Regions from separate parts of the Arthrobacter sp. lap29 genome, predicted to be linked through region 1. Evidence: riboswitches for the same ligand, from Rfam matches in the RefSeq annotation. Region 1 holds a riboswitch; each other region holds the start of a gene.
What was found. Region 1 has a riboswitch for S-adenosylmethionine ahead of RY113_RS12220 (bifunctional o-acetylhomoserine/o-acetylserine sulfhydrylase). Riboswitches for the same ligand answer to the same signal wherever they lie in the genome.

Region 1 (7,627 bases):
TGGCCCTAAAGGCGTTGAACGTTCCAAATTCGCTTGTGCCTGAGGTCCCCAAGCCGCTGCCCGTGCAGAAATGGCAGACGGCGCGGGCCGAAGACCTTGTCTGGGCCAAGGCATATCTGATGCCCTGGGTGCTGCGTAGGCTCCGCCACCAATCCTCCGGCGACGGCATCACCGCCAAGCGCCCCACCCCGGGACCCGTGTTCGGGCAAGTCCCCGGAAGCATTCACAGGGAGTAAGCGCTCCACGAGTGGCTAGGCGTCCGGCGCCAGTAATGTGGCTAGGCGTCCGGCGCCAGCTCAGCTCGAGATCCTTGGCCAAACCCACCCTCACCGATCCCGCTGTCCGCTTTTTCGTGTTTGCCGTGCAACTCGTGCCTGCCATGCTTCTCAGGAAAAGCGGCAGAGGTGGAGAACGGTTCGAAGGAATCCTCGGGCGTGGTTACGGGAGCAAGGTGCGCACCCGTGTGTTGTGGCTCCGTAGCTTGCGGATTTGTAGGGTGTGCGTCGGCGTGGTGCCGGCGAAAGAGCAGCGCTGACATTAGCGCACCGAATGCGAAGAAACCTGCTGCCCACCAATACGCCACGCTGTAGCTGTGCACGGCAGCCTGGGCCAGAACCTCGGGCGTGACCGGCAGATGCGAGGCGGCATAAGCCGTGGCTGCCGTGGCCGCAAGAGTGTTCAAAAGCGCCGTCCCAATGGACCCGCCCACCTGCTGGCTCGTGTTCACCATGGCCGATGCCACGCCGGCAAAGTCGCCCTCCACACCGTAAGTTGCTGTCTGGATGGAAGTGGGCATGATCAGACCCAAACCAAAACCGACAATCATCAGCGCGGGCAACAACCCGCCCGCATAGCTGCTCTCCAAGCCCAACCGGGTCAGAGCCACCAAGCCAATGCAGGCCACGATCATACCTGCCGGCACCACAATTTTCGGGCCCAGTTTGGGCAGCAGCAGATTCGTGGCCAGCTGCGCGGCCACAATTAGCGTGCCAATCATGGGCAGAAAACCGATACCCGCTTGTATGGGCGAATAATGCAGGGACGTTTGCACGTAGTAGGTCACGAAGAGGAAGATCCCAAACATGCCGGCACCGGCAATCAGGACAGAGATGAAAGCGGCGCCGCGGTTACGGTCCAGCACAATCTTCAGGGGCAAGAGGGGGTGGACGGCCCGGCGCTGCCAGAGCACAAAAATACATAAAAGCACTGCGGCACCCACAAGCATGCCCCAAGTCAGCGGCGAACCCCAGCCGTGGGTTTCGGCGTTGGAAAAGCCGTAAACAATGGAGAAAAGACCGGCTGAGACGAGGATGGTACCGGGCAAATCCAGCTTGGGCCGGGGTCCCCCGCCGCGGGATTTATCAATGAAAATACTCGCCATGATCACGGCGAAGAAGGCAATGACAACATTGATGTACAAGTTCCAGCGCCAGTTCAAATCTTCCGTGACAAAGCCACCCACAAGAAGCCCAACGGCGCCTCCGGCACCAGCAATGGCACCGAAGACTCCAAAAGCACGCGAACGTTCCTTGGGAATGGTGAACGTGGTGGTCAAAACTGCCAGCGCAGTGGGGGCCAGCATTGCGCCCAGCGCGCCCTGGAGGGAACGGGCAAAAATGAGCATCCCGAAGCTAGTTGAAGCGCCACCGAAAGCAGAAGCCGAAGCGAAGCCAACCAGCCCAATGAGAAACATCCGTTTGCGGCCCACCAGATCAGATAACCGCCCACCCAAGAGCAGCAAGCTGCCAAAAGCGAGCGTGTAGGCCGTGATAACCCATTGACGTTCACCGTCGCTGAAGCCCAGATCATGTTGGGCGGAGGGCAGCGCAATATTAACCACCGTAGTGTCAAGAACCACCATGAGCTGAGCCAGGGCCACGGTGCCTAGGGTCCACCACCGCCGGCTCGAGAGGAGCGCGGTAGCGCTGCCTCCGGTGATGGTGCTTTGCAGGTGTGCCATAGCCGCCACAGTAGAGGAAAAGAATGCGCACAGGGATCCTTTTTCTCTGCGAGTTCGCACTGAAAACACGTTCTGTTCATCCCGGGAGTCAAACGGCGTATCTACCAGCTTTCACGGATAGGATGAGTACGGCAACTATCTCAGCTGCCGTACTCGGAAGAGGTGTCACGTGCCGGTCCTATTCGCGTCCGTTGCAGCGGTCAGTAGCGCCGCTTCTTCATCGTCCTCCTTCAATATCCAACCGTTCTTTGTGCTGATAATAGTGGGCATTGCTCTCTTAAGTACCTTCATCAAGGCTGCCGCCCGCAAGCGGAACAACAAACAAAACAACAATCAGTACCCTAATAATCAGCACACCCCGAATTCCGCCGGCAGAACGGGCGTTGCCCACCCGCAAATGAACGCCCCTTACGTGGGCACCTTGCTCAATGGTGTTCCGATGCGCAACTATGACACTGCGCACGGGCACCAAACCACAGGTTTCGCCAACGAGCGCATGAAGGCCGAGGCAGAGCTGAAACGCCAACTCGATGCCTTGGATGCAGCCCGCCGCAATGGCCAGGTCACCGCCGAACAATACGCGGTGCACCGCGAGGCCATCTTCAAGAACTTCTAGCACTTCAAGAACAAAAAAGTTGCTGGTCTCCCTGAACGGGGGACCAACAACTTTTTTTTGTGCCGCTTCGGCTTTGAGCTACTGGGCCCTGAACAGGGATGCCGCTAGCAGGTCACCCACCGCGTCCACTTCGGTCAAGAAACCGTCATGGCCAATGGGTGAATCAATGCTGGCAACCACAACATTTCCAGGCAGCGCTGCCGCGAGCTCCTCCGATTGGGTGGGGAAATACAACCTGTCGCTGTTGACCGCAGCCACCATGAATTCCACCCCTGAGGCCACTTTCAAGGCCTGTTCCAGGCTCCCCCGGCCACGGCTCGCATCGTGACTCATGAGCGCTTCGGTAATGACAATGTAACTATTCGCGTCAAAACGGCCCACCAACTTGTGCGCCTGGTGGTCCAGATAGCTCTCGATCTGGAACTGTCCCCCCACCTCCGGGGCGAGCCGCACGTGGCTGATGGTGCCGCCGTCGTCCTGGGATTTACGGCCAAACCGTTGACCCATTTCAGGCTCAGACCTGTAGGTGATGTGCGCGATCCGCCGGGCCAGTCCCAGACCTGTGGTGGGGGCAGCGCCGTCGTAATAGTCGCCGCCAACAAAATGCGGATCCTGCCGGATGGCCAGCACCTGGGCCTGGGCGAAGGCAATTTGCTCGGCAGTGCTGGAGGCACAGGAAGCGACGACGGCGCAACGGCGCACCTTTTCGGGGTACATGAGCGCCCACTCCAGTGCACGGGCACCGCCCATGGAACCGCCAATGACCGCATGCCACGAGGTGACGCCCAGGCGCGACGACAACCGGGCCTCGGCCTCGACAGAATCACGGATGGTGATGAAGGGGAACCGGGAACCGTAGGGTTTGCCGTCCTCCGCAATACTGGAGGGGCCGGTGGTTCCGTAACAGCCGCCCAGCATGTTGGCGCACACCACAAAGTACTTATTGGTGTCAATAACGGCGCAGGGGCCAACGAGGCCTTCCCACCAACCATCTTCCTCGGACTCGCCCCTGCTGACGTGCGTGCTTCCGGTCAATGCATGTTGGATCAGCACGGCATTGTCACCGGCGGCGTTCAATGTCCCCCAGCATTCAAAAGCCATGGTCACCGAGGGCAGCACGCCCCCGGCCTCTAGGGGAAGGGCGCCGATCTCGATCGAGCGCAACACACCTCCGCCTTGTCCCACAGCTGCACAGAAGTCCTCACCAACAGGTTGCGCCGCGGCAGCAGCGAACCCCGAGGACAACAAGCCCTTACCCACAGCCCGTCCCACGCGGATCACGCCGATTTTGCGGCGCGGAACCCGGCTTCAAGGTCAGCGATGATGTCTGCAACGTTTTCCAAACCCACCGACAAGCGCACCAGACCCGGCCGTACACCTGCGGCCAGTTGCTGCTCCGGCGTGAGCTGGGCGTGGGTGGTGGAAGCGGGGTGGATGACGAGGGAACGCACATCACCTAAGTTAGCCACCAGCGAGTGCAGCTCCAGGCCGTCAACAAAACGCTTGCCAGCCTCGAGCCCTCCCAAGATGTCAAAACCGATGATGGCACCAGTGCCGTTGGGGCCGTACTTGCGACCGCGCTCAAACCAAGGGCTGGAGGGAATGCCCGCGTAGGCCACAGCCTCCACGTTTTCATTTCCTTCCAGCCACTGTGCCACCGTGACGGCGTTGCTGACGTGCCGTTCCACGCGCAGGCTCAGCGTCTCGATGCCCTGAGCGATCAGGAAGGCGTTGAACGGGGAAATTGCTGCTCCCAGGTCACGCAGCAACTGCACACGAGCCTTGAGAATGTAAGCGAGATTGGCACCTAGTGCGCAGCCCACACCCAAGTCACGGGCATAGACCAGACCGTTGTAGCTTTCATCCGGGGTGTTGAAGCCGGGGAACTTCTCCGGGTTTGCAGCGAAATCAAACTTGCCGCCGTCAACTATTACCCCGCCAATGGCCGTACCGTGCCCGCCGAGGTATTTGGTGGCGGAGTGGATGACAATGTCCGCACCCCATTCCAGCGGGCGGATCAGGTACGGGGTGGCCAGAGTATTGTCCACAATCAGCGGCACACCGGCCTCGTGGGCAATCGCGCTGATGTTTTCCAGGTCAAGGACGTCCTGGCGCGGGTTGGAGACCGTCTCGCCGAAGAAGGCCTTGGTATTGGGCTGCACGGCGGCACGCCACTGATCCAGGTTATCGGGATCGGCAACGAAGGTGACCTCAATGCCGAGCTTCTTCAGCGTGTGGGCCAGCAGGTTGAACGTGCCACCGTACACGCTGGGGCTGGAGACAATATGGTCCCCGGACTCGGCAATGTTCAAGATGGCGAACGTGGTGGCGGCCTGCCCCGAGGCCAGCATCAGCGCACCAACGCCGCCTTCAAGGCTCGCGATGCGGTCTTCAACAACGGACGTGGTGGGATTGCCCAGGCGCGTGTAGATGGGCTCCAACTCGGTCAACGCGAAGCGGGCGGCAGCGCTCTCTGCGGACGGGAAGACGAAAGACGTGGTCTGATAAATGGGGAGGGCACGGGCGCCGGTGGTGGCGTCGGGCTCCTGACCTACGTGGATCTGACGGGTTTCAAATGACCAACCGTTGCTCATGGTTGTTTCCTTCACACTAGAGGCCTACGGCAAAGGCCCTCCACCGCGCCATGCGGGAAGGGCCTGAACGGATATGGCCCGCGCTTGCACCTCAAACCGGATGGTTCGGTGCCAGGTCTTCACCCGGGGCACCCCGCCGCGGAAGGAGGGTTGCCGGTCAGCAAGCCGGGGCTATTCGCTGACACTCATGACCTGCCTCCAGTGTGAAAGAATGCCCAAGATTTCGCAAGAATATGACGAGTTTATGACTTTGTGCGAATATCTGCGTGGAATTTGCGCAAGAGAGAGCTTTAGGGCGAATTAGTCACTGATATTGGAGAGATTTTTCTCCCTACATGGCGCCCGGCAGAGTTTTGGGCGCAAATCGGGATCATTTTCCACTGGCTTGTCCGGGCGGGCCGGTAAGCGAGTGGCTACTTTCCTAGGCCTGCCCGGCGCAGGGCTTCTGCCATGGCTGTACTGGCTGTGTTGGCTGTACTGGCTGTGTTGGTGGTATTAGCCGTATTGGTGGAGGTGCCCGTCCCTCTATCCCGGGGCTGCCCGCCTTGGCGGCCCTGCGATCCCGGATTCCCCTGCCGGCGCTGGCCGCTAGCTCCACTCTTCGGAGCCGGGCTGCCACTCTTGGCCGCCGGGTTGCCACTTTGGGGCGCACTGCGCGCAGGTGAGGGACCTCCGGGCGTGCGGGAGCCGGCGTCGGGCTTGGCGTTCCTCTCCCCGGCTTGATCATCAAGGCGCAGCGTCAAGGAGATGCGTTTGCGCTCGGGCTCAACTTCTAGAACCTTCACCCGCACCACTTGACCGGATTTAACCACGGTGTGCGGGTCCGAAACGAAGCTGTTGCTCATGGCTGAGACGTGGACCAGCCCGTCCTGGTGGACACCAATATCGACGAAGGCTCCGAAGGCGGCCACGTTCGACACGGTGCCTTCTAGAATCATGCCGGGGCGCAGATCGGTGATCTTCTCAATGCCCTCAGCAAAGGTGGCAGTCTCAAAACGGGGCCGGGGATCACGGCCAGGCTTTTGCAACTCGGAGATGATGTCAGCAACCGTGGGCAGACCAAAGTCACCGTCCACGAAGTCGGCCGGGTTCACGCCACCCACGGCCCCAACGCCTCCGGCAATATCGTGGGCCCCTGCACCCACTGCAGCGAGGATTTTACGTGCCACACCGTACGCTTCAGGGTGCACACTGGAGGCATCCAGCGGCTCCGCTCCCCCGGAGATCCGCAGGAACCCGGCACACTGCTCAAAAGCCTTGGGCCCCAACCGCGCCACCTTGAGCAGTTCGCGCCGCTTGCTGAAGGGCCCGTGCTGGTTCCTGTGAGCCACAATATTCTCGCTCAACAAGGGACCCACCCCGGCCACCCTCGCCAACAACGCAGGTGAAGCAGTATTCAGGTCCACCCCCACGGCGTTGACACAGTCTTCTACGACGGCGTCGAGGGAGCGGTCCAGCTTGGCCGGCGTCAGATCATGCTGATACTGCCCCACCCCAATGGATTTGGGTTCGATCTTGACCAGTTCAGCCAGCGGGTCCTGTAGCCGGCGAGCAATCGAGACAGCGCCGCGCAAAGACACATCCATGCCAGGCAGTTCGGCACTAGCCAAGGCGGACGCCGAATAGACGGACGCGCCAGCTTCGGAGACCACCAGCTTGGTGACCTTTCGCTCGGGATTGATCCGCTTGAGCTCAGCCACAAGTTCAGTGGCCAACCTGTCAGTTTCACGGCTCGCCGTGCCGTTGCCAATAGCAATCAACTCAACGTCATACCTTTGCGCCAGTGATACCAGGGTTGCCAGGGATTCGTTCCAGCGATTTACCGGTGCGTGCGGGTAAATGGTATCCGTTGCCGCTACTTTGCCGGTCCCGTCCACGAGCGCCACCTTGGTACCTGTGCGCAGGCCCGGATCAAGGCCCAAGGTGGAGCGGTTTCCGGCCGGGGCGGCGAGCAGAACATCGCGCAGGTTTGCAGCAAAGACCCGCACTGATTCCTCTTCTGCACTCTGGAACAAGCGCACGCGCAGGTCCACCGAGAGGCGGGTCAGGATGCGTGTGCGCCACGCCAGCTTGGCACTGGTCACGAGCCAGGAGTCGGCAGCGCGGCCGGATTCGGCAATGCCAAGTGAGTGGGCCACGGCGTTTTCATACTTGGCGCGGGCCTGCACTTGAGCGTCTGCATCGCGGGTATCACCCTCTGCCAAATCCAGTGAGAGCACACCCTCTTTTTCACCGCGCAACAGGGCCAATACCCGGTGGCTGGGCAGGGTGTGCGGCGGCTGTGCGAAGTCAAAATAGTCCTTGAACTTCTCCCCGTCGGAGCTCTTGCCCGCCTTGACGGAGGACCGCAGCCGGCCAGTTTTCCAGAGCCGTTCACGCAGCTCGCCCACCAAAACCGCGTCCTGACCAGCACGTTCAATCAGGATGGCTCGGGCGCCGGCAAGCGCGTCATCGGCT
Region 2 (7,627 bases), on a different contig from region 1:
TCCGCAATGAGCGCATGAGCACTAACACTCGTGGGAGACTTGTACACAGCATGAGCCTTCCGCGGGCTGGCACAGGCCGCCCACGGATGGCTGACAGCACCACTAAGGAGGCCTCCTTGTCCATTATCCGAGCAATCGCCCGCCCTATGCTCGCGTCGTCGTTTATCTTTTCCGGCTTAGACCGGTTGCGCCACGCAGAGACGACAGCCAAGCAACTCTCACCTGTTTTGGGCCCGCTCAGTGCGGCCCTGCCCCTTGACGTCAGTGAGAAAACTCTCGCCCGGGCACTTGCCGCAGCCCAGGTGGGTGCCGGCGTCCTGCTGGCCGCTGGCAAATTTTCCCGGCCCGCCGCCGTCGTGCTGGCCCTGACGGCGGGGCTGTCCACTGTGGTTGAGTACCGCAATGCGAACACAGACACCAAGGAAAACCGTGCCCACCGGCGCAATCAGCTCTCAAGCAACATTGCCTTGATTGGCGGCGCTCTGCTGGCAAGTATGGATACCGAGGGGCGTCCGGGTCTTGCTTGGCGCACCGAGAAACTGCTTGCGAGCGGCAAAAAGAATGCCAAAACCCAGTTGAAGAATGCGGATAAGCAAGTCCGCGCGCTCGCTCACGATGTGACAGGACAGTAAGAACCCATGACCACCGCCCATTGGCCCGCACCTTTTTCCGCACTGCCTCTGGATGCCACTGTAAGAATTCCGGCTTCCAAATCGCTGACCAACAGGTATCTTGTTCTCGCAGCCATCGCCGAGGGTGAATCCCGTCTGCGCGCACCGCTGCAATCGCGCGATTCGGACCTCATGATCGGCGCGCTGCGTGCCTTGGGTGCCGGCATCTTGGAAGTTCCCGGTAACGGTGATGTCCCGGATCTGGTGGTCACCCCCATTCCTGCCGGTTTTTCTGCTCCCGATTCCGGGATTCTGGTGGACTGCGGCCTGGCGGGCACTGTCATGCGTTTTGTCCCTCCGCTGGCCGCACTGGTTTCCGGTGCTGTGAGGTTCAGCGGCGATCCCGCGGCGTTGGTGCGTCCCATGGCTCCGATTGTGGTGGCACTGGAGGGGCTCGGTGTGCGGGTTGACGATGGTGAGGATGGTTTCTTGCCGTTCACTGTTCACGGCACCGGCGCTGTGCACGGCGGCCATGTGCAAGTTGATGCGGGCGGTTCCTCACAGTTCATTTCGGCAATTCTGCTGGTTGCTTCCCGTTTTTCCCAGGGTCTGCACCTTGAGCACATTGGCGAGTCCGTCCCCAGCGTGGACCACATTTCCATGACTGTGGAAATCCTGCGGTCCTTGGGCGTTTCTGTGGATGATTCCACCCCTAATCACTGGTTCGTCAAGCCTGCCAGCATTGCCGGTTTTGACGTGGAACTTGAACAGGACCTCTCCAACGCCGGCCCCTTCCTGGCGGCTGCGCTGGCTACTCGCGGCACCGTCCGCATCCCCAACTGGCCCGCCAACACCACCCAGGTGGGTGATAAGTGGCGTGAAATCCTGCCCCAGTTCGGTGCCACGGTGACACTCGAAAACGGTGTCTTGACAGTTACGGGCGGGGCGCAAATTCGCGGTGTGGACATTTCTGACACATCAGAGCTGGCCCCATCCACGGCAGCCATCTGCGCGTTGGCGTCAACGCCATCGCGCCTTCGCGGGATCTCACACCTGCGTGGGCATGAGACGGACCGGCTGGCCGCCCTGGTTGCCGAGATCAACGCCTTGGGCGGGGATGCTGTGGAAACCGAGGACGGCCTGATCATTACCCCGGCACCGCTGCGCGCCGGCGTCTTCCACAGTTACCACGATCACCGGATGGCCACGGCTGGCGCCATCATCGGCTTGGCCGTGCCCGGCGTCGAGGTTGAAAACATTGGCACTACGGCCAAAACTATGCCTGGTTTCCCTGCCATGTGGGCGGATATGGTGGCCCAAACCGCCGAACCGTCCGCTGGCACCGGTAGCACCGCGGCGGTTGAAGCCGGGGTTTAGGGTATGGCACGGGATTACAGCAACTGGGACGAATCCGATGTCCGCGTCCGAGCCAATAAGAAGGGCAGCCGTCCGCGCACCAAGGACCGGCCCGCCCATGAAGATGCCGTCATTGGCCGGATTATCACGGTGGATCGGGGCCGGTACACGGCCATTGTGGATGAGGACCTGCCCAGCCAACGTGTCCTGATCGCGGCCCGTGCCAGGGAACTGCGGCGCAATCCCGTGGTGGCCGGGGACTTTGTCTCTCTCGTGGGAGATACCACCGGCAAGCCTGACACCTTGTCCAGGCTTGTCCGGATCGAGGAACGCCGCACGCTGCTGCGCCGCAGTGCCGATGACACCGATCCTGTGGAGCGGGTGGTGGTGGCCAACGCAGACCAGCTGGTCATTGTGGTGGCCGCGGCAAATCCGGAACCGCGCACTGGCTTCATCGACCGGGCCCTGGTGGCCGCTTATGACTCCGGAATTGCGCCGTTGCTGCTGATCACCAAAACAGACATCAAGGACCCTTCAGAGTTGCTGGCCAACTACGAGCACCTGGACATGACGGTCATCATCAGCCGCACTGCCGCGGACGGCGTCTTTGGCATCGACGCACGCAGCGACGACGGCCACTCCGCGCTCCTGTCCGGTGGCGCCGTGGAACAATTGCACGGATATCTCGATGGGAAGGTCAGCGTCCTGGTGGGGCACTCAGGCGTTGGCAAGTCCACCATGGTTAACGCCTTGACAGGTTCGCAGCGGGCCACAGGCGGCGTCAATGCCGTCACAGGCCGCGGCCGTCACACCTCTTCCTCGGCGTTGGCGCTGAAATTGCAAGATGCAGTGCCCGGTTCTTGGATCATTGACACCCCCGGCATCCGCTCCTTTGGTCTGGCCCATGTGGACCCCGACCGCATTATTGCCGCCTTCCCGGATCTGCAACCGGGCACGGAGGATTGTGAGCGCGGCTGCAAACATGACAGCGCCGCCGTCAATTGCTGTGTGGATACCTACGTTGCCGCCGGGCACGCGGGCGCATCGGGGCCGGCACGGCTTGCCTCGCTGCGGCGCCTGCTGGGCACCAGCGACCGTACCGAAGGCCGTGCCGCAGAAAAGGAACTTGGCAGCACGGACTAGCGCGGCCCTGGTGCCGCGCACGGTTGACCCGTCAGTGGTGCTCCACTTCAAGAGTGGCGCACCGTTGGCGGACAAATGGTGCGCAGGCCCAGCGGCGTCCTGACGGGTGTTGGGCCTAAACCGCGATAGCGTGAACCCATGACCTTCGCACCCCAGACGTACAACGACGATCTCCGCCTGGCCCATGTCCTTGCTGACAGTGTTGACTCCCTGACCATGTCCCGTTTCAAGGCCTTGGATTTGGCCGTCGAGACCAAGCCGGATCTGAGCCCTGTCACCGACGCCGACAAGGCCGCAGAAGAGTCCATCCGCAGCCAGCTCTCCCGGGTCCGCCCCCGCGACGCAGTCCTGGGTGAGGAGTTCGGCAGCAGTGGCCACGGTTCGCGGCGCTGGGTTATCGATCCCATTGACGGGACCAAGAACTTTGTCCGTGGTGTGCCGGTCTGGGCCACCCTGATCTCTCTAATTGACGACGGCGTCCCCGTAGTCGGCCTTGTTAGTGCCCCTGCGCTGGGCAAGCGTTGGTGGGCGGCCCAAGGAACGGGCGCATACATGGGCAAGTCACTCGCCGCCGCCACCCGCATCCGAGTCTCTAATGTGGCCGAGCTCAAAGATGCTTCACTCTCATACTCTTCGCTCACGGGCTGGGCCGAACGTGGCAACCGTGATGAGTTCATCTCCCTGACCGACGATGTCTGGCGCACCCGGGCCTATGGCGATTTCTGGTCGTATTGCATGGTGGCTGAGGGCAGTGTTGACATTGCCTGTGAGCCGGAATTGAACCTCTATGACATGGCTGCACTGGTCCCCATTGTGCAGGAAGCCGGCGGCCGTTTCACCTCGCTCGAGGGAGCCGACGGCCCCTTCGGCGGCAACGCCCTGGCCACCAATTCCATCCTCCACACGGAAGTTTTACAACGCCTGAACCCCAATTGGGATGACTTGTTGGGCTGACCCGTTGGACGCACAAAATAATAAAGTACAAGTGAGTTAAGAACGACGGCGGCCTCCCGCCGTCGTTCTTTGTTTCACCATCCGCGGCACTCACCCAGGGTGTACGAAATGAAACGTAATAGATGCACCGGCAGAAATCTTGGGCTACTCTTTTGGGCATAGGTCACGAGTGCCAGCGCTAAACCCCGGTTTGCTGGCCGGCAACCCTCCTTTCGCGGTGGGGTGCCCCGGGTGACGACCTGGCCAAACCTGTTCGGTTCTGGCAAGCGCGGACTTCTTGGCACCCCCAAAAGGTCCTTTGGTGTCAAAGGAATTTCTCATGAGCTCTGCCGTTTTGGATGCAACACAACTCATCGATTCACCGCTCCTGCCTGTGGTGGGCCAGGATCTGGCGGCCCCCCTGATTCACGGCGGGCATGTGCGTTACGCCAACCTGGACTATGCAGCGTCTGCCCCGGCCATCAAGGACGTGGCAGCGCACCTAAATGAGGTGCTGCCGTTCTACGCGAGCGTGCACCGTGGCGCTGGATTCGCCTCGCAGGTCAGCACCTCCGTCTATGAAAATGCTCGCAAGATTGTTGCCGGTTTTGTGGGCGCCCGGCCTGATGACACGGTCATTTTCACCCGTAACACCACAGATTCGCTGAACTTGTTGGCGGGTTGTGTGGAATCGATTTTGCAACAGAGGGGCTTCACCGAGGGCCGTTCCAACGTTCACGGCGAGGTGCTCTACCTGGACATTGAACACCATGCGAATCTGCTGCCTTGGCAGGCCCTGCCGCACCGTTCAGTTGTTGGCGCTGACTCTATCGCCGCTACCTTAGACCGTGTTGAGACGGCGCTGCGGGCAGGAAACGTGCTGCTCGTGGCCGTTACCGGAGCCTCCAACGTGACAGGGGAGGTGCTGCCCATGGCCGAATTGACCGCCCTGGCGCACCGCTATGGCGCCCGGATTGTTCTCGATGCCGCCCAACTGGTGCCGCACCGCCGGATCGATCTGACTGCCACCGGCATTGACTACTTGGCGTTCTCGGGCCACAAGCTTTACGCACCTTTCGGCGCCGGGGTTTTAGTGGGCCGCCCTGACTGGCTCGACGCCGGTCACCCCCACCTTGCCGGTGGCGGAGCCGTGAAGGACGTCCGGCTTGAATCCATCAGCTGGACCACCGGACCGGCCCGCCACGAGGGCGGCACTCCCAACGTTTTGGGTGCCGCCACCTTGGCCAAGGCCACGTCTGTGCTGGCTGCGCTGAATGCCGATGACTGGCACCAGCACGAGCAGCAATTGCGCGCCCACTTGGTGGCCGGCCTCAACGAGCTAGAGGGCGTCACTGTCCACTCGCTCTTTAGCGACGCGGACACGTACCCGGACTGCGGCAGCATTGGGGTGGTCAACTTCTCGGTCACCGGGTACGACGCCGGGCTGGTGGCCGCATACCTCTCTGCCGAGCATGGCGTGGGCGTGCGTGACGGAAAGTTTTGCGCACACCCGCTGCTTAACCGCTTGGGCCTGCCCGCGGGTTCCCTGCGCGCAAGTTTTGGTGTGGGCTCACAGCTGGAGGACGCTCAGCGCTTGGTGGCTGGAATCCAAACGTTGTTGCAGGAGGGCTTGGGCTGGGACTACGTGGTGGATTCCGGCCGCTGGGTCCCCGCCAATGACAACCGGGAGTACCCCAGCTGGGCCCCGAACACGCCAGGGACAGCAGGGGCAGCCCCCTGCAGCATCGACTAACCCACCCCCATACCAGCGCTCGGTTAGATTCGGGCATATTTTGCAGACGCAGTAGCGTCCGGAAGTGCGGGGCGGGGAGCACCTGGGGGTAAAGTTGAACGGCATTGACCGGCACAACTTTCAGGAGCACCATGGCAGGCACCGGTGGACCGGTCTTTGATGCGGCGCGGCGCAAACACATGGCCGCCGCGTTTTTGGAAGGCGGCGGGCATTATCATTTGGTGCGCCCGGGTTACCCTGAGGATTCCTTGACGTGGCTGCTGGAAACTGCCGGGAGCGTCCAAAATGTGGTGGACATTGGTGCAGGCACGGGCAAATACACGCAGCTGTTGGCCCGTCACAACTTCTCGATGACGGCGGTGGACCCCTCGGCTGACATGCTGGCGCACCTTGGCGCGGAGCTGCCCCAGGCCACCACCGTTGTGGGTACCGCCGAAAAGTTGCTCCTACCAGATGAATCCATGGACTTGGCCGTGGTGGCACAGGCCTGGCACTGGGTGGATCCTCTCGCGGCAAGTACTGAGATTGCCCGCGTACTGCGTCCGGGGGGAACCTTGGGCCTGATTTGGAACCAGCTGGACGTCGGACTCCCCTGGGTTCACCGCTTAGCCCGGATCATGCACGCAGGGGATGTGCACAAGGCAGATTTCAGCCCTCAGATTGGTCCGGAATTCTTCCCAGCCCAACCTCACACCACCCATTGGTCCCAGCAGCGCACGGCTGAGGAGATCATCGATCTGGCAAAGTCACGCAGCTATTACCTCAGGGCAACAGACCAGGTCAGGGACAAGGTCATCACCAATCTGCAGTGGTACTTGTATGAGCATCTGGAACACGCGCCCGGTGAAAGCATTGAGCTACCGTACAGCTCCCAAACATGGCGGGCGCAAAAACGCTAGCTGCAGCCCGGGCACCCGTAAAGTTTCTATAAGTCGTTCCCGGCTCGACAATCACCCCTGCCACGTTTTAGAATTTCGGTAGACCTAAATAATTGACTTAGGATCATCGAAAGGCGAGACTTTGCTCGACACGGCCAAGAGGACAGCACGGCGCAGGCCTCGCGGTGGCATGATGCTGCTGCTGGGCCCGGCCTTTGTCGCTGCCATTGCCTACGTTGATCCCGGCAACGTGGCCGCTAACCTCACCTCCGGCGCCAAGTACGGCTACCTGCTCGTGTGGGTTTTGGTCGCAGCCAATGTCATGGCCATGCTGGTCCAATACCAATCCGCAAAGTTGGGGGTAGTGACGGGCAAATCCCTGCCGGAGCACTTGGGTGAACGCTTCAGCACCCGCAACCGCCGGCTCTTTTGGGTGCAGGCCGAGCTCGTGGCCATGGCCACCGATCTGGCGGAAGTGGTGGGCGGCGCCATCGCCCTACACTTGCTGTTTCAAGTTCCGTTGCCCATAGGCGGGCTCATTGTGGGCCTGGCTTCCATGGCTCTGCTGACAGTTCAGAATAGACGCGGCCAACGCCATTTTGAGAGCGTCATTATTGTTCTGCTCGTCATTATCACCATCGGTTTTCTGGCAGGCCTGGTGCTCAGTCCACCAGATCCGGCAGGTGTGATCGGCGGGCTGGTACCCCGGTTCGACGGCGCCAATAGCATCATGCTGGCGGCTGGCATGCTGGGTGCAACGGTGATGCCGCACGCCATTTATCTGCATTCACAGCTGGCCAAGGACCGCCATACGGATGCCCGCAGCACCCCAGAGCGCCTGCGCCAGATCATCAAGGCGACCCGGATCGATGTAGTCTTGGCCCTTATTCTTGCCGGCGCCGTCAACATTGGCATGCTACTGCTAGCGGCCTCCACCTTGGGTGGAATCTCTG
Region 3 (7,627 bases), on a different contig from region 1:
ACGCAAGTCGGTGGGGTGCATCTGCCGGCCGGGTCCAGCATTCGGCCCGAGCAATATGAGTACACCCGCTGTGATGGCAGTAAGGGCGTGAGCGCCCTGCTGCCGCACATTGGCTGGTACAGCGACACGGATTGGGACAGCACGTTGGTTTCGTGGGTGGGCCTTGCACGTGCGTTTTCACAGACCGGGCTGTGGCCGGTGGTGGGAGGTCCCGGCAACCGCTGTGCCGAGCCGCGGATCATCAAAAGGAGCTGGCCCCGGAGCCGCACCCACAAGGACGAAGCAGCCAACGTGCTGCAGGATTGCTGGGATGGGAGGGCCGTGGTTGCCCGGGAAACTGGCGAACCGCTGCCCGAGAACCGTCCGCCTTTCCCCGGGGTGCCGGTGGGAAAAATACTGACGAACAATGTGGAAAAGGTCCCGCTTGCGGGGTGGAGCAATTGGAACCCCGGCTGTGCCAGCCCGCAGGCGGGGCTGTTGCTGGTTCCTGCGATGCGGCCTGCGGACGTGCCGCAATTGGTGGGATGGGCAGGGCCGGGCAACTACTCACTCGGGGGACACGAGATCTCCGCCGTGCTCCGGTCGTGGGAGGAACGGTTTGGGGCAGTGCTGTATCAACTGGGGCCAACCACCCTGGCGTTGCGGGTTGCTCGGCCGCCAACCACTCTTGCTGACGCGACGGTGCTGATGGAGGAGCACTACCTTCTGTGTGTAGACAACTTTGGCTCCCAAAGTTGGGAGCCACCCACCAGCCGCGACGACTACGCAAAGAGACTGATCAACGCCCCCGTATGGGATTTCTGGTGGGACTGACGGCCGGGTGATAGGAAGCGGGAAGCCGGAAGCTGGCAAGCGTGTTGCCGTGTTTGGGCTATTCGGTCGTCGCTGCGGCGTTGGCCGGCGCCACAGCGTGGAGTTGGGGGTGGTTCCTGCACTAGGAGTGCCAGCTCGGGCAACTGGGGGCCCTCATCCAGAGCGCACTCGAGTGCTTCGTTGTAGACCGGACGGGCGGGATGACGCAGCGGAGGTCGTAGTTAAGATTGGAGGCCGGTGCACCGGCCTCCAATCTTAACTACGGCCTCCGGGCGCTTCCGGTGTGCCGACTGATCCGTGTGCCGACTGTGCCGAGTGTGGGCGGCTATGCTTCCGGCGGGACCATGGGCAGACCTTCGGCCTCCCAGCCGCTCATGCCGCCCACCAGGGTGTCGGCGTTGAATCCAAGCGCGGTCAGTGCTTCGGCGACGCGGCCGCTGCGTCCGCCACCGTGACAAACGGCAATGATGCGGCGGGACTTGTCCAGCTCTGCGGCGCGTGCCACGATCTCACCGGAGGGAATGTGCACGGCGTCCTCGATCATGCCCGTGGAGAGTTCGGCAACTTCGCGGACGTCGATGATCTGCACGTCGGGATCGGCGGTCAGAATATCCGCGGTAGTGACTTCCTGCATGGGTGCTCCTAAAGGTGAGGCGGGCGCGGCGCCAAGTTCCGGCGTCGTGCATGGGACTTGCACCTCCATACTAGAGGCGAAGTCGGGCCAGCTCCTGGGAACAGGGAGGCGCGGAGGCAGCTGTTAAGTTCGGCTGCCTGTGCACCTAGCTCCATTGTTAACTACTGCATCCCAGCCCGTTTCTGGTGCCGGGTCCGCCTCCCGTTACGCTGAGAGATGTGAACGCACCTCTTGCACCTCAGGCCCGGACTGTTGAAATCGAAGACCTAGAGCGGTTCGACGCGCTCGTTGCCGGCGGCGCCAAGAACATGCACGGCTGGCATTTTCAGTCCGTGGACCTGCGCCAGCGCTCGGGCGTGCTGGTGGAGCTGCACGCATCAGGCGCCATTTTCATGGGCTGCACTTTCAAAAACGGTGTGGAGGACTTGCTGCGGGGGCGCGGTGCCCTGATCTTTCCCGCCTTGCCGCATCTGCCCTTCAACCCCTATCGCGGACATCTGTACTCGGGCGTTGAACTTTTCGAGGGCATTGCTACCGGCGAATATGAGAGCGTTCCTGACGCCGCTATTTACCATTGGAGCCTTCAAACGCGGCCGGCCCTGAACTCAACGCTTGCCACGGCCATGCACGACCACGCCATCACCGACGCGCTGGATGATTTTCTGGACCAGCTTCCACATCCAGTAGTGGGTGTCATGGGTGGGCACGCGGCGGCGCGGGGGAGTGAACAGTACGCCCAGGCGGCCAAACTGGGGTGGGCCTTGACTCAGTCCGGGTTCCTGGTTGCGACCGGTGGTGGTCCCGGGGCCATGGAAGGCGCCAATTTGGGGGCCTACCTCTCCACGTACGACGCCGAGACCCTAGAGCGTGCCCTGCTCACTCTGGGCGAGGTCCCCGGCTTCCGTCCCTCGGTCACAAAGTGGGCGAGGGCTGCGTTCAAAGTGGTGGAGGCGTATCCGGAGGGGGCGCCAAGTCTGGGCATCCCCACCTGGTTCTACGGGCATGAACCGCCCAACATCTTTGCCAGCAAAATTGCCAAGTACTTCACGAACGCCCTGCGCGAAGCCATCCTGCTAGAGCGTTCCCGTGGCGGCACTGTGTTCCTGCCGGGCGCGGCAGGAACCGTCCAGGAAGTTTTCCAAGATGCCTGCGAGAACTATTATGCGGCTGAGGGGGCGGTGGCTCCGATGGTTCTGGTAGGCCGAAAATACTGGGAAGTTGAGGTTCCTGTCATGCCGTTGCTGACGACGCTGGCACAAGGGCGGCCCATGGAAGACTTCCTGTTCCTGGTGGATTCGGTGGAGGAAGCCTGTGCAGTGCTGGCGGGTTAGCTAGCCGACGACCGCGCCGAACAACAAACCGAGCAGGTAGGTGGCGGCGGCAGCGCCCATGCCGATGCCCAGCTGTCGTAATCCGCGCCACAGCGGTGAGGCTCCGGAAAGCAGTCCAACAACGCCGCCGGTGCCCAGCAAAGCCACACCAACCAGAACACACGCCAACACGAGCGCGCCTACACCAGTCATGCCAAAGACGAACGGCAGGATCGGAATGATGGCACCCGAGGCGAAGAAACAGAAGCTCGAGGATGCGGCGCCCCAGGCTGTGCCTAGAGTTTCGTGGTCATCGGTGGTCTCAAAGTTCTCTGGTCTCAGTGACAGGCTCGGATCGCAGTCGCAGCTGAAGTGTCCCATGCGTTCGGCAGCACGATGTTCGGCGGCCTCGCGGGACATTCCCCGTGCCAGATAGACCAGTACTAGTTCATTGTTTTCAAGATCCAAAGACGGCGCCGCCAACAGGGTGACCTGGGTGGGCTGCGAAGCGTCCAACAGTTCCCGCTGCGACCGTACGGAAACATATTCCCCCGCGCCCATCGATAAAGCTCCGGCGAGAAGTCCGGCAATGCCGCTAAACAGCACCACCTGACTGCCAACCCCCGTCGCCGCCATTCCCATAACGAGGGAAAGGTTGCTGACCAGCCCGTCATTAGCGCCGAAGACGGCCGCTCTGAAGGAGCCGGCGAGACTGTTGCGCCCACTTGCAGATAGGCCGCGAATGACTTCTTCGTGAATTGATTCGTCGGCCGCCATGGCCTCCGTGGCGTCGGCGTCCGTGGCGTAAGGGGACCTGGACTCCGAGCGCTGTGCCAAGGCGAGCACAAACACCGAACCAAACCGGCGCGCCAGCAAGCCTAAAAGCTGGTTGCGCAGCGAGGGACGGATAGCTGGCTCGGCGTGCTCGCCCAGTAAATCCAGCCAGTGCTGTTCATGGCGACGCTCCGCTTCAGCCAAGGCCATGAGAATGGCGTATTCGTCGCCCTCTCGGCGTTTGGCAAGGTCCCGGTAGACAGCAGCTTCGGCACGTTCATCAGCCAAATATTGCCGCCAGCGCTTAATCTGCGCTGGGGTGGGAATCCGTTCGGGCATGGTGAAGCTCCTCTAGGTCAGCCAACACTGTAGCCTGTATTCCCGCGAAATTCCGGCCGGTATCCCTAGCAAGAAGGTTTCGGGGCACCGGAATTAGCGCATAAAAATGACAAATAACAGTGCCTAGAAAGTACTTGACGTAACGGAAAGTACTTGCGTATGGTTGATACACCATTTCAAGCCAACAGCACCAGGAAAACCTCGGGAGAGACCATGACGAACAACGGCTCGCAGGCCAAGTCCACCTCTAATAGCGCCCGCTACATGGGGTTAGGCTTCGCGATGGGCATGCTGTGCATGATTGCGTTGTTCGTTGCCGGACTCATCAAGGCCAATGCCGGAATGGTGGTCATGGCGGCAAGCATGGCTGCCGTGCTCGGGGCAACATGGGGTTCCACCGTGGTGGCAATGAAGAAGAAGGCTGCCAAGGAGAATGCGGCAGCCTAATTCAGCTGCTCGGTAAAATCTGCTTGGTGGAAGCTGCTTGATATTCGGCGTCCAGGTGGGAGCCCACCTTGGCGCCGATTGCTACCCGCGGCAACTTCTACTGCGAACTCGACGCATGGTGAAAGTGGATGTTCGCTATGGGCAACGTGGGACGCCAACCGGGAGCAGAACCAACGAAGAATGGGCAAGCGGTGGAACCAGCCCCCGGCCGAGGGGACTATTCATCCGGCCGTGCTTCTGAGAAAAAGCCATGCTCCCGAACTGGATCAGTAGGCGGAAAGTCGGAAACCCACATGACGCCCGGCACGCGCGCCCGTCTGGGCAACCGTGATAACTAGGGTGCCGATCTCCGGGATCCAGCGTGCAGGCCGAACAGCCTGCGTCAGCGCCGAAACCAGCTGGGAGGGCTCCGCCGAGTAGTAGGCGCGGTGGCCTGACGGGGTCAGGAACGTGACGGCCCCCAGGTTCACATCAACTGCAGGAAGCACTGAAATTCCCTGTGGGCGGGTGACTGCCGGGGCATTTTTGGTGCGCGTTATGGTTGAAAAAGTCATGAGTGGACTCCTCGAATGCTCTTGCCAACGGAGCTTTTCCGCTGGCCGCTTCCTCATCCGAACCACCCGTGAAGCATGGGGTTGGCGTGCGACCAGTCGGAGCTTGGCGTCGCATCTCTTGAAGCTGGCTCAAGACTACTGCTTAAGCAGAACTGCGGCGGGTGGTTGCGTAATGTTACGCAACCACCCGCCGCTGCAGGCCTAAACGGCCTGGCTTGCTGCCCAGCGATCGCTGCAGGCAGCCACAATGACAATGGCGTCCTCGAGTCCGCCCCACCCCAAAACCTGTGTCTGTGTGTCCGTCTGAAAGTCCTTGTAATGGTTGAAATGGTGTTCGATTTGCTGCTTCAGACGCGAAGGAACATCATCGATGGAACGAATGGCGCCGCCGGAGTCACGGTCGTCCACCGGGACGGTGAGAATTTTGTAGTCCATGTCCTCCCCGTCGCGGAAGTTCAGCAGGCCCAAGATCCGTAAGTGAACAACTACCCCTGTTACGAGCGGCTCCCGGGTGATGCACAGAATATCGAGTTCATCGCCGTCCTCATCCAAGGTCTGTGGAATGAAACCATAGTTGACAGGCTTGGCGAAGATGCCCGGATCTACCCGGTCAAGATGGAACAGGCCAGTGGTGCGGTCCCATTCGATCTTGTGGCTGGAACCATGCGGGATGTCGATGACGCCGGTGAGAAGTCCTTGCTGATAGTCGCCGCAGCTTAGAAGCTTGTTGTAGTCAGGCATGGAAAGTTCCTCTCACCCGGATGGCCAGGAGCTTGTCCTTGCCGCAGGGCCTGCCGTCCTGGTGATGGAGGCTGCCCGCTACTTGTTGACCGTTGCTGGTAGCCGCTTCTGCGCAACCCTGTGGCGTAGAACTTCAATCAATCACAACCACCACGTTTCTGACAAGATGCGCAAAGCTGAGAAATGCCGCTCCCCACCGGAAAGCGAATGAAGCATCGTAAGCGACTCAATGGCAGCCAATGACCACATCCAATTATCTGGATCGTTTGCACCATCTCAACTGACACTGGAAAGGCGAGGGGATGGGGGGAGTAGCCTCAAAAGCGAAGGCATGAGGACCGTGCAAGCGAAATATTCTCGAAAAGGAGCCGATGATGGGTGACCTGCGGATAACAGCCGTGAAGGCCATGCAAATTCTTGATTCCAGAGGTTTTCCCAACGGTGCAGGTCCAACTGCGTGACGGCGGTGTGCGCTGGTCCGGGCGCGGAGTGAGCCAAGCCGTTGCTGCTGTCACGGGTGAAATGGCCGGGTTGCTTGGCTCCCAGGCGTGGGGCTCGCTGGCACAGCTGTATGCCGCTTTGTGCGAGCTGGACGGAACGGCAAACAGGGGCAGACTGGGAGCGAGCAGCGGCTGCCCATTCCCCACTTCAACGTGATCAACGGCGGCGAGCACGCGGCAAACGAACTGGCATTCCAAGAATTCATGATCGCCCCGTTGGTGCAAGCAGCTTTCCGGAAGCGTTGGAATGGGGCTCCGATGTCTACCACGCATTAGCGCGAGTGTTCCGTGGCAGGGGTTTGGCCACGGGCCTCGGCGATGAGGGCGGTTATGCGCCGGAGATTGCACGCCTGGAGGAGGCGCTGGACCTGATTCTGGCAGCTATCGAGGCCTCGGGACGTACTGCCGGGGAAACCGGCATCATGATCGCTCTGGACCCAGCAGCTAATTCTTTCTTCGCTGACGGGGCCTACCGTGTCAACGACCAGGTACTTACACCTGAACAGATGACCGACTATTACGGAAAGCTCCTGGATAATTACCCGATCCGCAGACTGGAAGACCCCCTGTCAGAGGACGATCGCCAATCATGGCCCGCGTTGGTCCAGAGCCTTGGGGCCCGCGTGCCGATTGTGGGTGATGATCTCTTCGTCACCCAAGCAGCCCGTGTCCGCGACGGCATTGCGGTAGGGTCCGCCACGGCGGTACTGATCAAGCCCAACCAGGTGGGCACAGTCACCGAAACCCTCGAAACAATGACGGTTGCAAAAGCCGGTGGATTCACCGCAATGGTCTCCCACCGCTCTGGGGAAACCCTCGACAGCTTCGTCGCCGACCTTACCGTGGGTTCCGGCTGCGGCCAGCTCAAGTCAGGGCCCCAGCTCGAGGTGAAAGACTCGCCAAATACAATAGATTGTTGGAAATTGCAGAAGCCAACCCGTCGTTGGCTTTTGGCCTGGCGCCCGTGCCAAGCCGTAGCTGAGTGGCTCAGACAGCGCCAGCGTGCGTGTCGTAGTAGCCGCCCGCCGTCACGAGATCTGGCTTTCGGCCTGCTGCTCCCGTGAGGGGCGCAGCAGACCGGAAGCGGCGATCGAGGCGGCCATCCAAGCAGCCGCATAAGTGAAGGCTACAGCCGGGGAAAAAAGGGCCCACAGAATGCCGGCAGTCATTGTTGCGCCCAGATCGCCAAATGATTGCACCAGGCCCAACAGGCCGTAACCATTGCCGCGGAGCCTCTCTGGTAGCGCTAGTGCAACAGCAGTGGACTCCGCTGTTTCGGCAAAGCCGATGCCCACCCCGGCCAGCAGGAACCCGGTCAGAATCAGTGCCGATGACGAGGTGCTGAAAGCGAACAGTAGGTAGGCGCCCACATACACTGCACTGCCAGCAGCGAACACGGGACCCGCACCGATCTTGTCCACTAGCGGACCAGCTACGAGTGAAGCAGCAGTGGCTGCCGCATTATGGGCGGCGTAAAAGAAAATGGCCAGTGCTGCGGCCGCAGTCGCAGTTCGT
Region 4 (7,627 bases), on a different contig from region 1:
TGGACACCTGTTGGGCACTTGGTTCCGGCACTTCAGAGCTACTGGCTGGTTATTCACGTCTCCATTGCGGTTCTGTCCTCGGCGTTCTTCACCCTCACCTTTGCCATGTCCGTGCTGCAACTTTTCCAGTCTCGGCGCGAGGCCTCTATCGCCTCGGGCAAGCCGGATAAGTTCCACGTCATGCGCCTGGTGCCGAACGCGCTGAGTCTGGAGAACCTTTCTTACCGCATCAACGGCATTGCGTTTGTTGGCTGGACACTGACGCTGATGTTCGGCTCCATCTGGGCCGAAAAGGCATGGGGCCGCTTCTGGGGCTGGGACACCAAGGAAGTCTGGACGTTCGTGATCTGGGTTGTCTACGCCGGTTACCTGCACGCCCGGGCAACCAAGGGCTGGACCGGAACCCGTGCGGCCTGGCTGTCCATTGTTGGCTACCTGTGCGTGGTCTTCAACTTCACCATTGTGAACGTGTACTTCTCCGGCCTGCACTCCTACGCCGGTGTGGGTAGCTAAGACGTAAGTGCTCCTGCGTACAGTTTGATCCTGAGTACTGTTTGACCCCGAATGGTGTGCCACTTCAACAGTGGCGCACCATTTGGCCTTTAACGGTGTGCAGGTTCGGGGCAGGGTCACACGCAGGTGAACTTCAGCGTGAAACTACTTCGTGCCGCCTTGGCGGAAGCCTGGCTTGGTGTAGGTGCGGGCCAGTAGTGCCAGCGCTATAGCGGCCACCATGAGGCCAAAATCGCGCAGAGCCACGTCGTAGAAGCCTGGGTAAGTGAGCAGGTTGACGATAATGCCTGCCAGCCAGAGCGCCACAATGTAGGCGGCGTACCGTGGGCGCAGGATCATGGCAATTGCTGCAATGATCTCCACTACGCCAATCGCCATCATGGTGCCGTGGGCGCTGAACGGGGAGACGTTCTCGATCCATGGTGCCAGGTAGTTTTCCCAATGGGTTAAGACATTGAAGAATTTGTCCACGCCCATGATCAGCGGGATGGCGATGAAGCCAACCCACAAGAGCAGGAAAGCCCCATAAGCGGGCTCGGCCTTGACGCGTGCCAGTGTCTGGGAGCTCCAACCACTGGACGGTGCGGGAATTGAATGTGTTGCCATGACTCCTCCATCTAAAAACGTGATCTATGTTTTTAGAGTGCGCTTCACGACACAACTTGTCAATAGTCCAGCAAAAAGTGGGCCGGGGCAGCTGCCCCGGCCCACGACGTGAAACTTTGATGCGAAACTACTTCGCGCTGAACTCGCTGGTCAGGGCGGTCAGGGTGCCGGTGTCCACATCTTGCGACGGGCCATTAAGGTAGCGGTCCAGCGAATCATCCATGGCATTGATCCACCGGGTGTGGTGCTTGGTGGCCATGGTGCCGGTGACCACGGATTGGTGAATCATGTCCCGGTAGCCCAGGATGTCGGTTTCCTTGTGGTGCATCCAGTCCTTGAACAGCTGCGAAACGGCGTGCAGATCAAACGGCGGGTAGTCCGTTGCGGCAATGAGCTCACGCAGGTAGTCCGACTGGAAATCCGCTTCGGCATTGTGATCCGCCAAGGCAGCCTGACGTTCCAGCCACAGCTGAATATCAGCCTCGCGCTGGGCTAGAGACGGCAGCTCGATGGCGCCCGTCATGACGTCGCGGGCAAACCATGCCTGCGCGTCAAACATGTTGAACGTGTAGTACTGATCCTGCGCGCCAAGGTAAAACAGGTTGGTGTTCTCCTGCCACACCGCGCCCTTGTAGAGATTCCCCGGGTAGAGCACATTCTTGGACGTCAGTGACAGATCGCTGGGCAGGAACGGGTACTTGTGCTGGTATCCGGTGCACAGCACGACGGCGTCAAACTCGCCGCAGGTGCCGTCGGAGAAGTGCGCGGTTTTACCCTCGAAATGGGTGACGAGCGGGCGCTCCACAGTGTTCTCGGGCCAGTCGAAGCCCATGGGGTTGCTGCGGTAGCTAAAAGTAATCGAGGCGGCGCCCATCTTGTGGGCCTGCATGCCAATGTCCTCCGCGGAGTAGCTGGCGCCAATCAGCAGCATATTCTTGCCGCTAAAGCGCTCTGCGCCGCGAAAATCGTGGGCGTGCAGAACCTCGCCGGGGAAAGAGCCAATGCCCTTGAACTCGGGGACCGTGGGGGTGGAGAAATGGCCGGAGGAGACCACGAGCTTGTCAAAGACATGATCGGTGGTGACGCCGGTGATCAGGTTCTCCACCGTCAACGTGAATTCCTGTGTGTCCTGGTTGTAGCTGGTGTGCCGGGCAACAGTATTGAACTGGACGTATTTGCGCACATCTGACTTTTCAACACGGCCCTTGATGTAATCAAAGAGGACCTCGCGGGGCGGGAAAGAGGAGATGGCGCGGCCAAAGTGTTCGTCGAAGGAGTAGTCGGAGAATTCCAGGCATTCCTTCGGGCCGTTGGACCACAGGTGGCGGTACATGCTCGAGTGCACGGGTTCACCGTGTTCATCCAAGCCAGTGCGCCAACTGCTGTTCCACTGGCCGCCCCAGTCGCTTTGCTTCTCAAAGCACATGATCTCCGGGATGTCAGCGCCGTTCTGGCTTGCTGAGTCAAAGGCACGCAACTGTGCCATGCCGCTGGGGCCTGCTCCAATGATTCCGACTCGCAATGTCATGCTTTTCTCCTCATTATTTGGATCATTTTGTCCTCGTGTCACCAGACGCTTCGAATCCATAGCTCAACAGCATGAACGGGCGGGCCGTGATCGGCGCTCCCGTGGCGGAGCATCAAGGCGCTAAGTGCGCGGGCGGCAGACTTGCTGCGGCAAAAGACCAGGCGGATGGCCGCCCGTGGTTCTGGCGGAACTTACACGCGGAAGGCGTTGTCCGGAACCTGTGTGAGGTACAAGGAGTGCACCAGGATTCGAAAAGCAGCCTGCTGCAGATCCAAAAAGTGCAGCAAACTTGTTACCTATTGCAACATTTTAGGGATAATAAGTCAAAGCGTACTGATTAGTAAGTACTTCTAATGCTTTGTTTCTGTGGGCTCCGCGAAACGGCAAAGGGTCTGCGCAATCCTTTGATTGTGCAGACCCTTATGGAACGTTGCTTGATGCCTTAAAGCTCTTGTAGCTGGCCGCTCTCCACCATCCACCGGGAGTCCAAGCGCACGTTTTCAAGGAGCCGGCGGTCGTGGGTGACCAGGAGCAGCGTGCCTTCGTAGCTCTCCAGCGCTTCCTCGAGTTGCTCGATGGCTGGCAGGTCCAAATGGTTGGTGGGCTCATCTAGCACCAATACGTTCACGCCGCGGGCCTGCAAAAGTGCCAACGATGCGCGGGTGCGTTCGCCGGGAGAGAGCGCACCCACCGGGCTTGTCACCTGGTCAGCTTTCAGCCCAAACTTAGCCAAAAGGGTACGCACCTCGCCCTGATTCAGTTCCGGCACGAGCGCCTCGAAGCCCTCTCCTAGCGGAGCCTGTTCTGGGAATTGGCTGCGCGCCTGGTCAATCTCCCCGATGGCAACATTCGCGCCCAGGGAGGCAACACCGTCATTCGGGGAAATGCGGCCCAGCAACAGCCGCAACAGGGTGGACTTGCCGGCGCCGTTGGGGCCGGTGATGCCTATGCGTTCTCCAGCGTTCACCTGTGCAGTCACCGGCCCCAGGGTGAAGCTGCCCTGGCGCACCACCGCAGCGTTAAGCGTAGAGACCACGGTGCTTGAGCGGGGTGCTGCGCCAATGCTGAATTGGAGGGCCCACTCCTTGCGTGGCTCCTCAACCTCGTCCAGGCGGGCGATCCGGGACTCCATCTGGCGCACCTTCTGCGCCTGCTTCTCACTGGATTCACTGGCGGCCTTGCGCCGAATCTTGTCATTGTCGGGGGCTTTTTTCATGGCGTTGCGTACACCCTGCGAGCTCCACTCGCGCTGGACTCGGGCGCGCCCCACGAGGTCCGCCTTCTTGTCCGCGAACTCGTCATAGGCTTCGCGGGCGTGGCGCTTTGCAATGGCACGTTCTTCCAAGAAGGAGTCGTAACCGCCGTCATACACGGCCACCTTGTTCTGCGCCTGGTCCAGCTCCACTACGGAGGTGATGGTGCGGGCCAGGAACTCGCGGTCATGCGAGACGAGGACCACGCCGCCGCGCAGACCCCTGACGAACTCTTCCAGCCGGGCCAGTCCCGCCAGGTCCAGATCATTGGTGGGTTCATCCAGAAGTACTATGTCGAAGCGGCTCAGCAGGAGCGCGGCCAACGCCACGCGGGCGGCCTGCCCGCCGGAGAGCCCTGTCATGGGGGTGCTGGGAGTGAGGTCCAAGCCGAGCTCGGCCAGGGTGGCCGGGATGCGTTCATCCACGTCTGCGGCACCGCAGGCGAGCCAGTGGTCCAGGGCTGCGGCGTAGCGGTCATCGTCGGCGCAGTTGCCGGAGCCTAGTGCTTCTGCGGATGATTCCATCTCCTCCGTGGCCTGGGTGCAACCGGTGCGCCGGCCAATGTAGGCGGCGATGCTTTCGCCCTCGATCCGCTCATGTTCCTGCGGCAGCCAGCCGACGAAGGCGTCTTGTGGGGCAGTGCTGACGGTGCCGCCCTGCGGGGTGGTGGCGCCCGCGAGGAGAGCCAAAAGTGTTGACTTGCCGGCACCATTGGCACCCACCACGCCTATGACGTCGCCCGGGGCCACAGTGAAGGAGAGGTTACTGAAAAGGGTGCGGTGTGCGTGGCCTCCGGAAAGGTCCTTCGCGACAAGTGTTGCGCTCATGCATCCATCTTAAGTCGCTTCCTTGCGCCGCCCGGACGTTTTTGTGCTGCCGGGGTCCCGGCGCACCCGCTCCCACCCGTCCCCGCCTTCAACCGCGCCTCCATTGTGCATCTCCCATCGGTCCGTGAGAAAAGGTCGTTTAGAACTGAGTTAAGCGACTTTTTCTCACGGACCGATTCGGGGAAGCCGCCGAAATGTTGCCGTGTGTGACGGCAAGGTTGCTTGAGGCCCTCTGTCAGGGCAATCTAGTGGACAGAATCAAGAGTTCCAGTCAGAGGCCCTGGCCGACTGGACGGCAACCCTCGCAACCATAGTGGGGTGCCCCAGGTGAGGATTCGACGCCGCCGGCAGCTGCCGCGGGCGTAAGTATGGCGCGGTGCCTGGCACTTGCGTTCCCCTGAATGGAGACATCATGACTGAGACCACTGTAACTATTGACGACGCAGCACAGCGATCGGCGCGCCTTGGCGAAGCCGGCGCAGCCTGGGCCAAGCGCATCGGAGCCAATCCGGACAATGCGAAGCTCACGTACACAGCCGCCGGCGTGGGGGTTGGCTCGGTGGCCACGCGCATCAGCGCCGGCAAACACCAATTCCTCGTCGACGAACCTGCCGCACTTGCTGGGGACGATGCCGCAGCCAGTCCCGTGGAATTCGCACTCGGTGCCGTCATCGCCTGCCAAGTTGTGGTGTACCGCCTCTACGCGGAGCAACTGGGTATCCAGCTCGATGACATCACCATCAAGGCCGAAGGTGATCTGGACGTCCGTGGCTTGTTCGGGATCGATGAGTCAATCCGTCCCGGCTTCAGCGACATCCGCCTAGCCGTAAGCATCACGGGACCTGAATCGCAGGAACGCTACGAAGAGCTCGGCCGCATTGTTGAAGCACGCTGCCCTGTCCAAGACCTGTTAAGCAACACCACGCCTGTCAGCGCAGTCGTCACGAAGGCTTAGACATCACTAAATCCTGAGCAGCGTCAACGCCGAGAACGCCGCACCGCATGTGTTCGAGGATGAAGCCTAACGATTCGACACGGTGGTGCGGCGCAGGCAAGTAGCCCACAACACTCAAGCTGTAGTTTCTTCGGCGACTGCTTGGATGCCGAGAGCCAGCCAGTTCGCACGTGTGGCCAGTGCTGCGCCGTCGGCGTCGCCCGCAGTGGCAAGTTTGATGATGTCCGCATGCGCACTGACCGAATGCTGCGCATCGTGGGAACTGAACCGTTGACGCTCCACTCTCCGCAACAGTGGCATGGCCTGGTCCAGCATGGTTGGCACCATGTCATTTCCGCACGCACCAACGAGAACGGCATGGAACTGGTCATCGGCAGCCAAGGCGGCATCGGCGTCGTTCTTCTTGATGGCGGCGGCAAAGCGCACGTTGGCAGCGGTCATGGCGGCAAGGTCCTGCTCGCTCAGCAGGGGAACTGCCAGCCGCGCCGCCAGCTCGTGCATGGCCGCGACTACCTGCTGCGCATTCACGGTGGAGGCGGCATCAAGCGGGGCGACGATGGTGGCCCGGCCCGGCTGGGCAATAATCAGCCCGGCCCGCTCAAGCCGGAGCAGAGCCTCCCGGATAGGGGTTCGACTCACGCCCAACCATGCCTCTAGCTCCGGATCCCGCAGGCGCTCGCCCGGAGCGAAGGTGCCATTGACGATGGCGTCGCGGATGGAATCGTACACGTCATTACGAAGCAGGGAGCGCTTGTGAATTCCCTGGGGCGGAGGAGTCGGCATGCAACATAGGATATATCGTCCCAGGTGGAGTTTGGCCGCAGCCCCGTCCACGAGTTGGCGCGTCTGAGCAAACATCCCGGCGGCGCGAGGATTTGGGCCAAACGTGAGGATGTCAACAGTGGTCTGGCTTTTGGTGGCAATAAGACCCGCAAACTCGACTACATTGTTCCGGACACCATTGCCCAAGGAGCTGACACGCTCGTCTCCATCAGCGGATATCAGTCGAATCACACCCGTCAGGTGGCGGCAGTGGCTGCAAGCCGGGTGTGAAAGCCCGTCTCGCGCAGGAAAACTGGGTGGACTGACCGGACCCGCTATCCAACCGGGTAGGCAATATTGAGCTTTCGCGCATCATGGGTGCCGACGTCCACCTCGATGCAGCTGGGTTCGACATTGGCATCCGTAGCAGCTGGGAACAAGCCATCAAGGACGTCGAAGATGCCAGGGCAAGCCCTATCCCATCCCGGCAGGCGCCTCCGAACATCACTTGGGCGGGCTGGGCTTTGCTAACTGGGCCTATGAAGTGGAGCAGCAGGAGAAGGAACTAGGTGTCTTCTTCGACACGATTGTGCTCTGCACCGTTACCGCCTCCACCCACGCAGGCATGATCGCTGGATTTGCGGGACAAGACAGGCCGCGGCGCGTCATCGGCATTGACGCCTCAGCCACCATTGAAAAGACTCGCGCTCAGGTGGCCCGGATCGCCCGTCACACAGCTGAGCTGATGGACTTGGACAGGAAGATCTGTGACGACGAGACCACTGTCTTGCAAGGCTGGGCCGGCAACCACTCCGGCATCCCTGTGGACTCCACGCTCGAGGCCATAAAACTCACCGGATCCCTTGAAAGCATGATCATCGACCCTGTGTATGAAGGAAAATCCATGGCTGGGTTGATTGACCTTGTCCGCAGCAAGGACATTCCTTCCAGCAGCAACGTCCTCTACGCGCATTCGGGCGGACGGCTGGCGTTGAATGCCTACAGCGGACTGTTTCGCTAAAGAACATTAGCGGACTGGGGCAGGATTCCCCAGCGCTCGGGGCTTCCCGTTCAGCGCCAAGGGCTTCCGGCCCTGTAATCGGAGCGCCTCTGGCAGGCTCTGCCTCCGCGGCGAGGGCGGTGGCCTGTGCCAGCTCAAAGCGGGCTAGCTTAGTCTGGTAGT

Region 2: linked by a shared signal. The riboswitch ahead of RY113_RS01515 (aminotransferase class V-fold PLP-dependent enzyme) and the one ahead of RY113_RS12220 (bifunctional o-acetylhomoserine/o-acetylserine sulfhydrylase) in region 1 are both predicted to bind S-adenosylmethionine.
Region 3: linked by a shared signal. The riboswitch ahead of RY113_RS09135 (hypothetical protein) and the one ahead of RY113_RS12220 (bifunctional o-acetylhomoserine/o-acetylserine sulfhydrylase) in region 1 are both predicted to bind S-adenosylmethionine.
Region 4: linked by a shared signal. The riboswitch ahead of RY113_RS06885 (OsmC family protein) and the one ahead of RY113_RS12220 (bifunctional o-acetylhomoserine/o-acetylserine sulfhydrylase) in region 1 are both predicted to bind S-adenosylmethionine.

What each region holds. Positions count from the first base shown of each region.
Region 1 is NZ_JAUCEK010000006.1:182,327-189,953, forward strand. It holds gene RY113_RS12200 (SGNH/GDSL hydrolase family protein) at 1-236, shown strand, start outside; gene RY113_RS12205 (DHA2 family efflux MFS transporter permease subunit) at 278-1,960, opposite strand; gene RY113_RS12210 (hypothetical protein) at 2,130-2,576, shown strand; gene RY113_RS12215 (homoserine O-acetyltransferase) at 2,655-3,761, opposite strand; gene RY113_RS12220 (bifunctional o-acetylhomoserine/o-acetylserine sulfhydrylase) at 3,854-5,170, opposite strand; SAM riboswitch class IV at 5,246-5,363, opposite strand; gene RY113_RS12225 (Tex family protein) at 5,584-7,627, opposite strand, start outside.
Region 2 is NZ_JAUCEK010000001.1:338,127-345,753, reverse strand. It holds gene RY113_RS01535 (DoxX family protein) at 117-632, shown strand; gene aroA (3-phosphoshikimate 1-carboxyvinyltransferase) at 639-1,988, shown strand; gene rsgA (ribosome small subunit-dependent GTPase A) at 1,992-3,110, shown strand; gene hisN (histidinol-phosphatase) at 3,249-4,064, shown strand; SAM riboswitch class IV at 4,226-4,339, shown strand; gene RY113_RS01515 (aminotransferase class V-fold PLP-dependent enzyme) at 4,384-5,796, shown strand; gene RY113_RS01510 (class I SAM-dependent methyltransferase) at 5,928-6,695, shown strand; gene RY113_RS01505 (Nramp family divalent metal transporter) at 6,817-7,627, shown strand, end outside.
Region 3 is NZ_JAUCEK010000004.1:332,884-340,510, reverse strand. It holds gene RY113_RS09160 (DUF4253 domain-containing protein) at 1-813, shown strand, start outside; gene RY113_RS09155 (rhodanese-like domain-containing protein) at 1,139-1,447, opposite strand; gene RY113_RS09150 (LOG family protein) at 1,666-2,778, shown strand; gene RY113_RS09145 (VIT1/CCC1 transporter family protein) at 2,779-3,870, opposite strand; gene RY113_RS09140 (hypothetical protein) at 4,030-4,317, shown strand; gene RY113_RS09135 (hypothetical protein) at 4,584-4,871, opposite strand; SAM riboswitch class IV at 4,884-4,995, opposite strand; gene RY113_RS09130 (inorganic diphosphatase) at 5,073-5,612, opposite strand; gene RY113_RS09125 (hypothetical protein) at 6,054-6,269, shown strand; partial or broken gene RY113_RS09115 (enolase C-terminal domain-like protein) at 6,194-7,176, shown strand; gene RY113_RS09110 (MFS transporter) at 7,141-7,627, opposite strand, start outside.
Region 4 is NZ_JAUCEK010000003.1:288,782-296,408, forward strand. It holds gene ccsB (c-type cytochrome biogenesis protein CcsB) at 1-513, shown strand, start outside; gene RY113_RS06870 (hypothetical protein) at 658-1,119, opposite strand; gene RY113_RS06875 (NAD(P)/FAD-dependent oxidoreductase) at 1,247-2,647, opposite strand; gene RY113_RS06880 (ABC-F family ATP-binding cassette domain-containing protein) at 3,090-4,727, opposite strand; SAM riboswitch class IV at 4,984-5,102, shown strand; gene RY113_RS06885 (OsmC family protein) at 5,140-5,682, shown strand; gene RY113_RS06890 (GntR family transcriptional regulator) at 5,797-6,465, opposite strand; partial or broken gene RY113_RS06895 (1-aminocyclopropane-1-carboxylate deaminase) at 6,478-7,465, shown strand.